DNA from 4 places in the Novosphingobium sp. GW821-FHT09E05 genome. Region 2 is predicted to be linked to each of the others. Evidence: predicted binding sites of a transcription regulator. Region 2 holds the regulator's gene; each other region holds the start of a gene.
The links. Region 2 encodes LexA, which represses DNA repair genes until DNA is damaged. Its sites were predicted from a motif close to GTTCCNCNCTTGTTCT; they were not measured.
Positions count from the first base shown of each region.

Region 1 (3,206 bases), 710 kb from region 2:
ACTTGCCCGAGCCCGACACGCCCGTCACGCAGCAGAAGGTGCCGAGCGGGAACTTCGCCGTCACCCCGCGCAGGTTGTTGGCGCGCGCGTTCTCCACCGTGACGAAGCTGCCGTTGCCCTTGCGGCGCTTCTTCGGCACCTCGATCGCCCGCGTGCCGTTGAGATAGGCGGCGGTGAGGCTGTCCTTGGACTTGAGCACCTGCTTGAGCGTGCCCTCGGCCACCACCTCGCCGCCGTGGACGCCGGCGCCGGGGCCGAGGTCGACGATGTAGTCGGCGGTGCGGATGGCGTCCTCGTCATGCTCGACCACGATCACGGTGTTGCCGAGGTCGCGCAGGCGCTTGAGGGTGACGAGCAGCATGTCGTTGTCGCGCTGGTGCAGGCCGATGCTGGGCTCGTCGAGCACGTAGAGCACGCCCGAGAGGCCCGAGCCGATCTGGCTGGCGAGGCGGATGCGCTGGCTCTCGCCGCCCGAGAGCGTGCCCGAGGTACGGTCGAGGTTGAGGTAGTCGAGCCCGACGTTGTTGAGGAAGCCGAGCCGCTCGTTGATCTCCTTGAGGATGGCCTTGGCGATCTGCTTCTGCTGGTCGGTGAGCTTGGCTTCCAGCTCGCCGAACCACGCATAGCCGTCCGACACCGAGAAGCGCGCGGCGTCGGCGATGTCGCTGCCGGCGATCTTGACCGACAGGGCCTCGGGCTTGAGGCGCTTGCCGTGGCAGGTCTCGCAGGGCTGCGCGGTCTGGAACTTGGTCAGCTCCTCGCGCATCCAGGCGCTGTCGGTTTGGATCAGGCGGCGGTTGAGGTTGCCGATGACGCCCTCGAACGCCTTGTTGACGGTATATTCCTTGCGCCCGTCCTTGAACGTCAGCGGCACGGCCTTGCCGGCGGTGCCATAGAGGATGACGATCTTCACCTCGGGGCTTAGCGCGTCCCACGGCGTCGTCAGGTCGAAGCCGAAGTGCTTCGCCAGGCTGGAGAGCACCTGCATGTAGTAGGGGCTCGGCGGGTTCGACTTGGCCCAGGGCACCACCGCGCCCTGCTTGAGCGTCAGGTGCTCGTTCGGCACGACCAGCTGGGGGTCGAACAGCAGCTTCTCACCCAGGCCGTCGCAGGCCGGGCAGGCCCCCTGCGGCGCGTTGAACGAGAACAGGCGCGGCTCGATCTCCTCGATCGTGAAGCCGCTGACCGGGCAGGCAAACTTCTCGGAGAAGACGATGCGGTTGGCGGGGAGCCCGGCGTTCTTCATGCCCTTGGCGGGAGCAGCGGTTTCGGCCGGCTCGGCCTCGGCGGCCTTGGCCTTGGCCCTGCTCTTCTTTGCAGCGGGCGCAGCCTCGCCGGCCAGTTCCGCCACCGTGGTATCCGCGAGATCGGCATAGACCAGCCCCTCGGCCAGCTTGAGCGCCTGCTCGAAGCTGTCGGCAAGGCGCGTCTGGATACCGTCCTTCACCGCGATACGGTCGACCACGACTTCGATGTCGTGCTTGTACTTCTTGTCGAGCGCGGGCGCGTCCTCGATCGCGTAGAATTCGCCGTCGATCCGCACGCGGGTGTAGCCCGCCTTCTGCCACTCGGCGAGTTCCTTGCGGTATTCGCCCTTGCGGCCGCGCACGGCGGGGGCGAGCAGGTAGAGGCGCGTGCCCTCGGGCAGTTCCATCACCCGGTCGACCATGTTGGAGACGGTCTGCGCCTCGATCGGCAGGCCGGTGGCGGGCGAATAGGGAATGCCCACGCGCGCCCAGAGCAGGCGCATGTAGTCCCAGATCTCGGTCACGGTGGCCACCGTCGAGCGCGGGTTGCGGCTGGTGGTCTTCTGCTCGATCGAGATCGCCGGGCTGAGGCCGTCGATATGCTCGACATCGGGCTTCTGCATCATCTCGAGGAACTGGCGCGCATAGGCGCTCAGGCTCTCGACGTAGCGGCGCTGGCCCTCGGCATAGATCGTGTCGAACGCGAGGCTCGACTTGCCCGAGCCCGAGAGCCCAGTGATGACGATCAGCTTCTCGCGCGGGAGCGCGATGTCGAAGCCCTTGAGGTTATGCTCGCGCGCGCCGCGCACGGTGATGTGGGTGAGACTCATGGGAAGGCTGTGTTCCAGATTTGTTCGCGGCCATCAAGAGGCGGGCGCCGATTTCGCCAGCTCCATAGATGGGCGCGGATGGCGTCATGACAATGGGGACTGTCGTCATCCCGCGGCCATGACGGCGCCGGGCTTCTATGGTGCGCGCTCATAACCTGCCGTCGCCCCCGCGAAGGCGGTCGGCCCCGCCTGCAACGGTGGAGAGGCCCGGACGCTCCACGGAGCCAAATGTCGCCCTGCGCCTGTGCGTATTGCGCCGGCTGCGGAATTCATAGTATTTGACAGAGCAGGGTGGGAGAAATGACATGGCGGATTCGGACGAACTCAAATCAACTGAAGTCGATGATCCGCATGAACAAGCAACTGCGTCCGAAACCGAAACCGTAAACCCGGAACGACGCGCCGACTCTTCTCCGCCCATTTCCAGCGCCAAGCGCATCATCGCCTTTTCGGACGGTACCGGCAACAGCAGCGGCAAGCTGTTTCGCACCAACGTCTACCGGCTTTACACCGCGCTGCGCCTCGGCGACGTCACCATGGCCAAGCCGCAGGTGGCCTACTACGACAACGGCGTCGGCACTTCGAGCATCCGGCTGTTCGCGATCCTGGGCGGCATTTTCGGGCTGGGCCTGAAGCGCAATCTCGCCGAACTCTACTGCTACGTCTGCCGCAACTACAATCCCGGCGACGAGATCCACGCCTTCGGGTTCAGCCGCGGCGCCTTCACCATCCGCCTGCTCGTCGCGCTCGTCTGCGAGGAGGGCATCATGCCCTACAAGGACGAGCGCGAACTCAAGCGCAACTGCGCGGATGCGCTGCGCCGCTTTCTCGGGCTCAACCGGCCGGACCGGTTTCCCTGGCTGTTCATGGCCGTGCGGGCGCTGCGCGACCTGCTGATCCACGGCTGGCGCAAGCTGCGCGGGCAGGATTTCAACCGGCGGGCGGCGCACCGGCCCGGCGTCGAGTTCGTGGGCGTGTGGGACACGGTCGCGGCCTATGGCGGGCCGATCAGCGAAGTGACGCGCGGGATCGACCAGTACGTCTGGCCGCTGACGATGACCGACTACATGCTCAACCCCAAGGTCAGGACCGCCCGCCACGCCCTCGCCCTCGACGAGGAGCGCGACAG
Region 1 covers NZ_JBWKOQ010000001.1:816,292-819,497, reverse strand. Annotated here, with positions in the region: gene uvrA (excinuclease ABC subunit UvrA) at 1-2,077, opposite strand, end outside; gene AC07M9_RS03810 (T6SS phospholipase effector Tle1-like catalytic domain-containing protein) at 2,383-3,206, shown strand, end outside.
Region 1: a site for LexA is predicted at 2,089-2,104, ahead of uvrA (excinuclease ABC subunit UvrA). Genes of this name have one in related genera too.

Region 2 (3,206 bases):
GAGCCATTCTTCCCGCCGATGCTGATGCCGTCATCGTGCAGGAAGATGTCGCCTTGAGGGACAGACGGCTCGCGCTCACCGGCGAGGCACCGGAGCCCCCGCACAAGCACATCCGCCGCCGCGGCATGGACTTCGCCGAGAACGACGAAGTCATAGCCTCCGGCAAGCGCGTCGGTCCGGCCGAAGCCGCGCTCGCCATGGCCGCGGGCCACCGCCACCTGCCAGTACACCGCATGCCGCGCGTCGTCGTGATCGACAGCGGGGACGAACTCGCCGCCGATCCGGAATGCTGCGAGCCGCACCAGATTCCGGCAAGCAACGGCGCCATGTTGGCAGCGCTCGCGCGGCCTTTCGCAACCGGGACGATCCGCCTCGGTCCCGTGGCCGACACCCTCGATGCCCTGGCCGACGCCTTCGCCGCCGCTGTGGATGCCGAGGTGATCGTCACCAGCGGCGGGGCATCCGTAGGTGATCACGACCTCGTCAGGCCGGCGCTCGAAGACTGGGGCGCGAGCGTCGATTTCTGGCGCGTCGCCATCAAGCCGGGCAAGCCGATCCTGGTCGCAACGCGCGAACGGCCGGGCAGGCCTGGTCGGCCGCAGATCATCCTCGGTCTTCCCGGCAATCCGGTGTCGAGCTATGTCACCGCCTATCATTTCCTGTTGCCGCTGCTGCGCCGGATGCAGGGTGCGAAGCAGGCCCTGCCGATACAGATCACCACGCGCCTGGGCGCTTCAATACGCGCGAACGGCCCTCGCCGCGAATTCCTGCGCGGTTGGTGGGACGGCGAATGCGTGGTGCCGCACACGCTCCAGGACAGCGGCGCACTCACCTCTCTGGCAGCCAGCAACGTGCTGATTGACCGCCCCGGCCGTTCCGCCGCTTCTGGAATCGGCGAGGAGGTGCGCGTGTTCCTGCTCCAGAATGGCGGTTTCGCCTGAGGCACCGCTTGACGCGCGGAAATTCGTTGCTTAATTGTTCCCTCAATGTTCACGATCGGAACATGCCCGGCCGAAGGGGCTTCGCCGGCAGCAACGAAGAGGCAGCGACCATGTTGACGCGCAAGCAGCACGAATTGCTCCGGTTCATCCAGGCCAGGCTGGAGGAGAGCGGTATCTCCCCCAGCTTCGAGGAAATGAAGGAAGCGCTCGATCTCAAGTCGAAGTCAGGTGTTCACCGCCTGATCTCGGCGCTTGAGGAGCGCGGATTCATCCGCCGCCTGCCCAATCGTGCGCGTGCGCTAGAGGTGCTGCGCCAGCCGGACGATTCCGGCAACAAGGCGCCTCGATCGGCCCCTACCAACAATGATGAGGTGGTGCCTATCCGTGCTGCTCAGGCTGCGCCCCGGGCCGCTAACGATGTCATCGAAATTCCCCTCCACGGCCGCATCGCCGCCGGGGTGCCGATCGAAGCCCTGGAAGGCCAGTCGATGCTACCGGTGCCTGCGGCTCTGCTCGGTTCGGGCGAACACTACGCGTTGGAAGTCTCAGGCGACTCGATGGTGGAAGCCGGCATTCTGGATGGCGATTTCGCCTTGGTGAAACGCACGAATTCCGCGCGGGACGGCGAGATCGTCGTCGCCCTGATCCGCGGCGAGGAAGCGACGTTGAAGTATCTGCGCCGCGAGAACGGCATGGTCCGCCTCGACCCTGCCAATGGCGCCTACGAACCACAGATTTACGGTCCTGACGAAGTCGAAGTGCAGGGCAAGTTGGCAGGATTGCTCCGCCGCTATCATTGAGCCCGCGGCGAAGGAGGGCTCGGCTCCGGCCCGAAGCGCGGAAAGCGCGGTGAGGCGGGGCGCCACCAGCCATGCTCGCCTTCACTCCCGGCCACGGTGTCCACTCGGCCGGCGCTCAGATGGATTGCAAGGCCGCCTGTCTGGCCGAGACTGTCACGATCGGCCTTGAACCAGCGCGGGGAACAACTGCGCGGAAGCCAGCGGTCGGACACGACAATGTCGCTACGATCGCAGGCGGCGGCTAGCGCCCTTTCCGGAACAGCATCCCGGCCTCGCGAGACGAGAAGCCGCCAGGTAACGCCCTTACGCTCCATGCGGATGGCGCAGAAATCGGGATTGCAACGTGCGACGGGCCATTGATCGATTGCCACCGGTTCCCCCTCCATACCGGCCAGTTCCATGAGGTTGTCGCGGGCGTAGCCTTCGCCGCCGTCGCGCAGGACGAAAAGCCGCTCTCCACTCGGCTCGACCAGCCCGACATGACGGCCATCGCCCGAAATCAGGATGTCGGCGGGCGCTGCCATCGCGAGCAGGCCCGCACCGAGCAACGCCGGCGGCAGGCCCAGCCAGCGGAGGCGCCCGCCCCATAGGCCCACCCAAAGCCCCCCCGAAACAAACAGCATGAACGCGCCGTTGCCGCCGGCGGGGAGGATGGTCACGGCTGCCGTCCGCGATGCGATCCAGTGGGCGATCGCAGTCAGCAGGTCGATCGAACCCTGCGCCAGCCACCAAACCGGTCCGCCGGCGCCCACCGAGTCGAGGACCAGCGCACCGGCCAGCAATGGCATAACGACGAAAGTCGTCAGCGGAATGGCGATGACATTGGCGAGCGCGCCGTAGATACCGGCCCGGTGGAAGTGAAAAAGCCCGATCGGCATCAGTGCAAGGTCGATGACCACACCGGTCACCAGCAGCATCGCCAGGTGCCGCAGCGCCTTGATGGCGAGCGACTCGTCCCTCGGCGCCATGAATGCCTTGGCCGGTGCGGACGTGCCGACCGCGACGAGCGCCAGTACGGCCCCGAAGCTCATCTGGAAGCTGGGTCCGGTGACCGCCTCCGGCCAGAGAAGCATGACGCAGAAGGCGGCGACAGCCAACATGCGCAGCGACAACGGTTCACGCCCCAGCGCCAGCGCGGCGAGGACCAGCAGCGAGCCGATGCAGGAGCGTACCGTCGGTACCTCCGACCCCGACAACAGCGTATAGGCGATGCCGGCAAGCGCGCCCGCGGCGGCTGCTACCACCGGAAGCCGAACGCGCAGGGCCAGCCACGGAAACAGGGCCAGCGCGCGCACGAACAGCACGTAGACTGCCCCGACGACGGCGCCGACATGCAGGCCGCTAACGGATAGCAGGTGCGCTAGCCCGGAATCGCGCATCGCTTCGTCGTCGGCGTCGGAAATGCCGCCCCGGTCGCCGGTCACGAAGGCGGTGGCGATGCCGGCGCGCTCGGTGCCGATCCTCG
Region 2 covers NZ_JBWKOQ010000001.1:1,524,497-1,527,702, reverse strand. Annotated here, with positions in the region: gene AC07M9_RS07215 (molybdopterin molybdotransferase MoeA) at 1-941, shown strand, start outside; gene lexA (transcriptional repressor LexA) at 1,052-1,741, shown strand; gene AC07M9_RS07205 (ComEC/Rec2 family competence protein) at 1,735-3,206, opposite strand, start outside.

Region 3 (3,206 bases), 720 kb from region 2:
ACACCACCCGTCCCACCGCCGACCGCACGCGCGAGACGCTGTTCTCGATGCTGGTGAGCCGGCTGGGCGATTTCGAGGGCCTGAAGGTCGCCGACCTTTTCGCCGGGTCCGGCGCGCTGGGGCTGGAAGCCCTGTCGCGCGGGGCGGCGCATTGCCTCTTCGTCGACCAGGACGCCGCCGCGATCCGCGCCGTGCGCGCCAACATCGCCGCCCTGCGCGCACAGGCAAGCTGCGACGTGCGCGCCAGTTCGGTGATGTCGCTTGGGCCCGCGAAGGAGCCGCTTGACCTCGTGCTGCTCGACCCGCCCTACGATACCGGCGCGGGCGCGGTGGCGATCGACAAGCTCGCGCGCCTCGGCTGGATCGGCGAGACCACCTGGGTCAGCCTGGAGACCGGCAAGGGCGAGAGCGTCTCGATCCGCGGCTTCGAGACCGAGACCGAGCGCGACGTCGGCAAGGCACGGTTGCATCTGCTGCGACGGGTGGGCTAGAACGGCCGCATAAAATCTGCCGTCATCCCAGCGAAAGCCGGGACCGCTGTGTACCCTTGAGGCGATAGCTCTCCGACAGCCACTCGCCGGCAAGCTCTCCGCAGAAACCTCGCGGGGCCTTGCCAGCGATCCCAGCCTACGCTGGGATGACGGTCAGGGGATCGCGTGCCACCCGGTCAGACCCCGCCGCGATTGACGCAGCCGTCGGTCACCGTCTTGCTGCACTTGGGATACTTCTTGTCCATCGCGGTGGCGGGCGGCGGCGTCAGCGCGCCCTTGTAGGGGCCGCCTTGATAGCTCTCGTCAGCCGGCATGGCCGGACGGGCGGCCTGTCCCGCTGCCTGCGGATCGGGCACTCCGGCGGTCGGCATACCCTCGCCCGGAGGGTTTGCCTGCCCGGCCGGCGTGCTGGGCGTCTCGCCGCTCATCTGCTGCACGACCGAGTTCCACGCCATCTGGCGCTGCTCGGGCGACATCTTGTAGATCTGGCCGCGCTGGTCGCCGGTCAAGGCCCAGTAACCCTTCTGCTGCTCGGCGTTGAGCGTCCAGTAATAGACCTTGTAGTCGTTCGGCCACGAGGCATAGTCGGCCTTCTGCTCCGGCGTCCAGGCGTCGTGGACCGCCTTCTGCTCGGGCGTCAGGGCGGGCGCGGTGGCGGTGGATGTCGCCGGAGCGGCGGGCATGGCATCGGTGCCTTGCGCATGGACGGCGGGGATGGCCATCATGGCGAGGGCAGCGGACCCTGCGAGCAGTAGCTTACGCATTCTCACTCTCCATTATATTTTGTGCTGCCTGACCGACGAACCGGCGCGGGAATTGTTCCGTGCGTGCGACGAACCGGGCTTGCACCGAGCCGTCCCGTTCCCTAGTTGTTCACGGTGAACAATCTGCAATCCCCCCCCTCTCCCGAGGCCCTGATCGAGGGCCTCAACGCACCCCAGCGCGAAGCGGTGCTGACTACCGAGGGGCCGGTGCTCATGCTGGCGGGGGCCGGCACCGGCAAGACCGCCGCGCTGACTGCCCGGCTTGCCCACCTCGTGCGCAATCGCCTCGCCTGGCCGAGCGAGATTCTCTGCGTCACGTTCACCAACCGCGCCGCGCGCGAGATGCGCGAGCGGGTGGGCCACCTGATCGGCCCGGCGGTGGAGGGCATGCCGTGGCTGGGCACATTCCACTCGATCGCTGCCAAGATGCTGCGCCGCCATGCCGAACTGGTGGGCCTGCAATCGAACTACACGATCATCGACACCGACGACCAGCTACGCCTGCTCAAGCAGCTGATCGTGGCCGAGGGCGTGGACGAAAAGCGCTTCCCCGCCCGCCAGCTCGCGCAGCTGCTGGACCGCTGGAAGAACCGCGGCCTCAACCCCGCCGACATCGACGCGGGCGAGAGCGAGGCCTATGCCAACGGCAAGGGCCAGAAGTTCTACCAGCTCTACCAGGACCGGCTGAAGGCCGTGAACGCCTGCGATTTCGGCGATCTGCTGCTCCACATGCTCAACATCCTGCGCACCCACCGCGACGTGCTCGAGCAGTACCAGCAGCGCTTCAAGTACGTCATGGTGGACGAGTACCAGGACACCAACCAGGTCCAGTACCTGTGGCTGCGCCTGATCGCGCAGGGCCGACAGAACATCTGCGTGGTGGGCGACGACGACCAGTCGATCTACTCGTGGCGCGGCGCCGAGGTGGCCAATATCCTGCGCTTCGAGAAGGACTTTCCCGGCGCCAAGGTGATCCGGCTGGAACAGAACTACCGCTCCACCCCGCAGATCCTCGGCGCGGCGTCGGGGCTCATCAACGAGAACAGCCAGCGCCTCGGCAAGACGCTGTGGACCGAGCGCCACGCCGGCGAGCAGGTGCGCGTCGTCGGCGTCTGGGACGGCCCGGAGGAAGCGCGCCGCGTGGGCGACGAGATCGAGCGGCTGGAACGCGAAGGCGCCCCGCTCGACCAGATCGCGATCCTCGTGCGCGCGCAGTACCAGACGCGCGAGTTCGAGGACCGGTTCATTGCGATCGGCATGAAGTACCGCATCGTGGGGGGTTTTCGCTTCTACGAGCGCGCCGAGATCCGCGACGCGCTGGCGTACCTGCGCGTCATCGCCCAGCCGCAGGACGACCTCGCGTTCGAACGCATCTACAACGCCCCCAAGCGCGGCCTCGGCGCCAAGGCGCTGGAGGGCATCCATACCCTCGCCCGCCGGCGCGGCATCCCGCTGACGGCCGCCGCGATCGAGATCGCCGACAGTGATGAGCTACCGGCGCGCGCCCGCAACACCTTCCTCTCGCTGATGCGCGACTTCGCCCGCTGGCGCGACCTTTCCGCCACCGAGAAGCCCTCGGACCTCCTGCGCACCGTCATGGACGAATGCGGCTATACCGACGCGCTGCAGGCGGAGAAGACCGCCGAGGCGACCGGGCGGCTCGAAAACCTCGTCGAACTCGCGCGCGCCATGGAGGAATACGAAAGCCTCGGCGACTTCCTCGAACACGTCAGCCTCGTCATGGACAACGAGAACGCGGCGGACGAGGAGAAGGTCACGATCATGACTATGCACGCCGCCAAGGGCCTGGAATTCGACAACGTGTTCCTGCCCGGCTGGGAGGAAGGCGTGTTCCCCTCGCAGCGCGCGCTCGACGAAGGCGGCCTCGCCAGCCTAGAGGAGGAACGCCGCCTCGCCTACGTCGCGATCACGCGGGCGCGGCGGAAATGCA
Region 3 covers NZ_JBWKOQ010000001.1:2,245,481-2,248,686, forward strand. Annotated here, with positions in the region: gene rsmD (16S rRNA (guanine(966)-N(2))-methyltransferase RsmD) at 1-491, shown strand, start outside; gene AC07M9_RS10655 (hypothetical protein) at 668-1,255, opposite strand; gene AC07M9_RS10660 (ATP-dependent helicase) at 1,370-3,206, shown strand, end outside.
Region 3: a site for LexA is predicted at 1,352-1,367, ahead of AC07M9_RS10660 (ATP-dependent helicase). Genes of this name have one in related genera too.

Region 4 (3,206 bases), 1.2 Mb from region 2:
ATGAACAGGTTCAGCGACTGCGCCTGGTCGATGTAGGGGGTGCGGTCGGCGGCGAATTCGAGCAGCCAGCGCTGGTCGATCTCGAAGCTGGTCTTGTAGACCGCCTTCTCGTCCGCCGAGAGGAAGTCGAGGTGCTGGATCGAACCGCCATGCTCGAGGATCGAATTCCACACGTTGTTGGAATCCTTGCTCTTCGCGGCGAGCAGCTTCTGGAGATACGGGTTCTTCACCACGAAGCTGCCCGAAAGCGTCTTGTGGGTGTAGATGTTGGCCGGGATCGGCTCGATGCAGGCCGAGGTGCCGCCGCAGATGATCGAGATCGACGCGGTCGGCGCGATCGCCATCTTGCAGCTGAACCGCTCCATCACACCCTGGTCGGCGGCGTCGGGGCAGGGGCCGCGCTCCTTGGCCAGCATCATCGAGGCCTCGTTGGCCTTCTGGTTGATGTACTGGAACATCTGGAGGTTGAGCGCCTTGGCCATCGCGCTTTCGAAGCCGATGCCGCGCTTCTGCAGGTACGAGTGGAAGCCCATCACGCCCATGCCGACCGACCGCTCGCGCGAGGCGGAGTACTTGGCGCGCGCCATCTCGTCGGGCGCGCGGTCGATGTAGTCCTGCAGGACGTTGTCGAGGAAGCGCAGCACGTCCTCGACGAAGCGCTTGTCACCCTTCCACTCTTCCCAGGTCTCCAGGTTGAGCGAGGAGAGGCAGCACACCGCCGTGCGGTCGTTGCCGAGGTGGTCGCGGCCCGTGGGCAGCGTGATTTCCGAACACAGGTTCGAGGTCGAGACCTTGAGGCCGAGGTCGCGGTGATGCTTGGGCATCATGCGGTTCACGGTGTCGGAGAAGACGATGTAGGGCTCGCCCGTGGCAAGGCGGACCTCGACGAGCTTCTGGAACAGCGCGCGCGCATCGACCGTGTTGCGCACCGAGCCGTCCTTGGGGCTGCGCAGCTGGAACGGCGCGCCGTCGCGCACGGCTTCCATGAACTCGTCGGTGAGCAGCACGCCGTGGTGCAGGTTGAGCGCCTTGCGGTTGAAGTCGCCCGAGGGCTTGCGGATCTCGAGGAACTCCTCGATCTCGGGGTGCGAGACGTCGAGGTAGCAGGCGGCCGAACCGCGCCGCAGCGAGCCCTGCGAGATCGCCAGCGTCAGCGAATCCATCACGCGCACGAAGGGAATGATGCCGCTGGTCTTGCCGTTGAGGCCGACCGGCTCGCCGATGCCGCGCACGTTGCCCCAGTAGGTGCCGATGCCGCCGCCGCGCGAGGCGAGCCAGACGTTCTCGTTCCAGGTGGCGACGATGCCCTCGAGGCTGTCGTCGACCGAGTTCAGGTAGCACGAGATCGGCAGGCCGCGCCCGGTGCCGCCGTTCGACAGGACCGGGGTGGCAGGCATGAACCACAGGCGCGAGATGTAGTCGTAGAGGCGCTGGGCGTGGTCCTGGTCGTCGGCATAGGCGTCGGCCACGCGGGCGAACAGGTCCTGGTACTTCTCACCGGGGAGCAGGTAGCGGTCGTCGAGCGTTTCCTTGCCGAAGTCGGTCAGGAGCGCGTCGCGCGACGCATCGGTCACGATGGTGAAGCGGCGGGCGTTGATCGTCTTGGAATCGCGATCGACGAGCCTCGCCTTGGGCACCTGGGCCAGGGCTTCGGCGACGAGTTCGGCCGTTGCGGTGTCTGTCTTGTCCATGGCGATTGCCGGGCCCTTGCCCGTCTCCTTTTCCTGGCGGGGCGCGGGTTCGCGCGAGGCGTAGAGCCCCTCCATCTCGACCTGGGCCGAAGTCACGCCCACATCCCCATCTGCATCAGACACCTGGCCATCGCTTGCGTTCCTGAAATCCATCGGTGCCCCCGTAATTCAAAATGTCATCGGACCGCCAAGGACGGTCCACGCCGTTTCCAGCGGCCTGCTGGCTGGAAGCGAGTCGGCGGGCGTTGGACGGCCCGTCTACCATTTCCAGTACAAAATGAGAACAGACATTCCCTGCCAGACCGTCCGCGCGCCCTGCCAGCCAGGCCCGGCAACACCCTGGGGACACCTTCGGAGCCTTGCCGGCTCCGGAGCGATATCCCTAGGTGTTGAGGCCCGGCAACCGGCGCGACACAACCTATAGTGCCCTTTCCGCCGAAAGGTTCAAGAGGGGCCGCGAAGATCGTTCGCGCCCGAACCGCTGCCGCGTTGCGGCGCTCGCCCGTCGCGACGCGTGGGAAGTCCTGCCCCCCTTCGTAGCGCAAGGGGCTAAATCACGCCCGCGCCGGGAAAATTTTTCCACATAAATTACCGACCAGACGAATCCCACTTGCGACGAACCGAATCGGGCGAAACAAGGATGCCCGTCGTCGATCCGGCATGTCGCCGGTGGAACGATGGATGCGATCACGGCGGAAAGGTGCAACCCACCTGTCACCCGCCGCTTGTAGCGAACGGCGGCGGGCGCGCTGGGGCGCCCGCGCAACCGGGAGTTTCCGAAGCTCATGTTGAACATCATCGGCGCCATCATCAGCGGCCTCGTCATCGGCGCGCTGGCGCGCTACTTCTATCCCGGCGCGGTGGACATGGGCTGGATCGCGACGATCCTGCTCGGCATCGGCGGCTCGCTGGTCGCCGGCCTCGTCACCAGCCGCGGCAGCGGCGACTTCAGCCGCGCGGGCTGCCTCGCCTCGATCCTCGGCGCGATCGCGCTGATCTTCCTCGGGCGCCTGCTGCACATCGGGTTCTGAAGCCGCCGGCTGTCCGGAACCTTCCACCGGCGGGGATAACAGCGGGATCCTTGCCTACGCGGGGATGACGACAGGATTTTAATGGCGGCTCTGGGTGGAAAGCGGACACTCCGCTTTGCACGGCAACGTGCTAGGTGGGGACCGCAAATCCGTGCAGTGTGGAATGCGCTATGGTCAAAATCTCAAAGCCAGTACTTTTTTCCATTGGTGTGCTTTTCTGCCTGCAAGGTTGTAACAGGCAACAAGACACATTTTTGCAAACCCAAATGTGTGTGGTCGATCAAGCAGGGGTGGCCCAGTTCAAAAGCACGATGCGAACGATAGCAAAATCGGAAAATATGACATTTATCGATGGCAGTGAAAAAACTGCACAAGAATTGAAAAATACTGGGGCAGAGAAATCTTTAAGGCATGATCTAGGGCAACATATTAATGTGGGCATCGAGATGGACGGCACCGTTATTGTCATGGGCGGCAATCTTGG
Region 4 covers NZ_JBWKOQ010000001.1:281,657-284,862, reverse strand. Annotated here, with positions in the region: gene AC07M9_RS01350 (ribonucleoside-diphosphate reductase subunit alpha) at 1-1,844, opposite strand, end outside; gene AC07M9_RS01345 (GlsB/YeaQ/YmgE family stress response membrane protein) at 2,477-2,722, shown strand; gene AC07M9_RS01340 (hypothetical protein) at 2,893-3,206, shown strand, end outside.
Region 4: a site for LexA is predicted at 1,961-1,976, ahead of AC07M9_RS01350 (ribonucleoside-diphosphate reductase subunit alpha). Genes of this name have one in related genera too.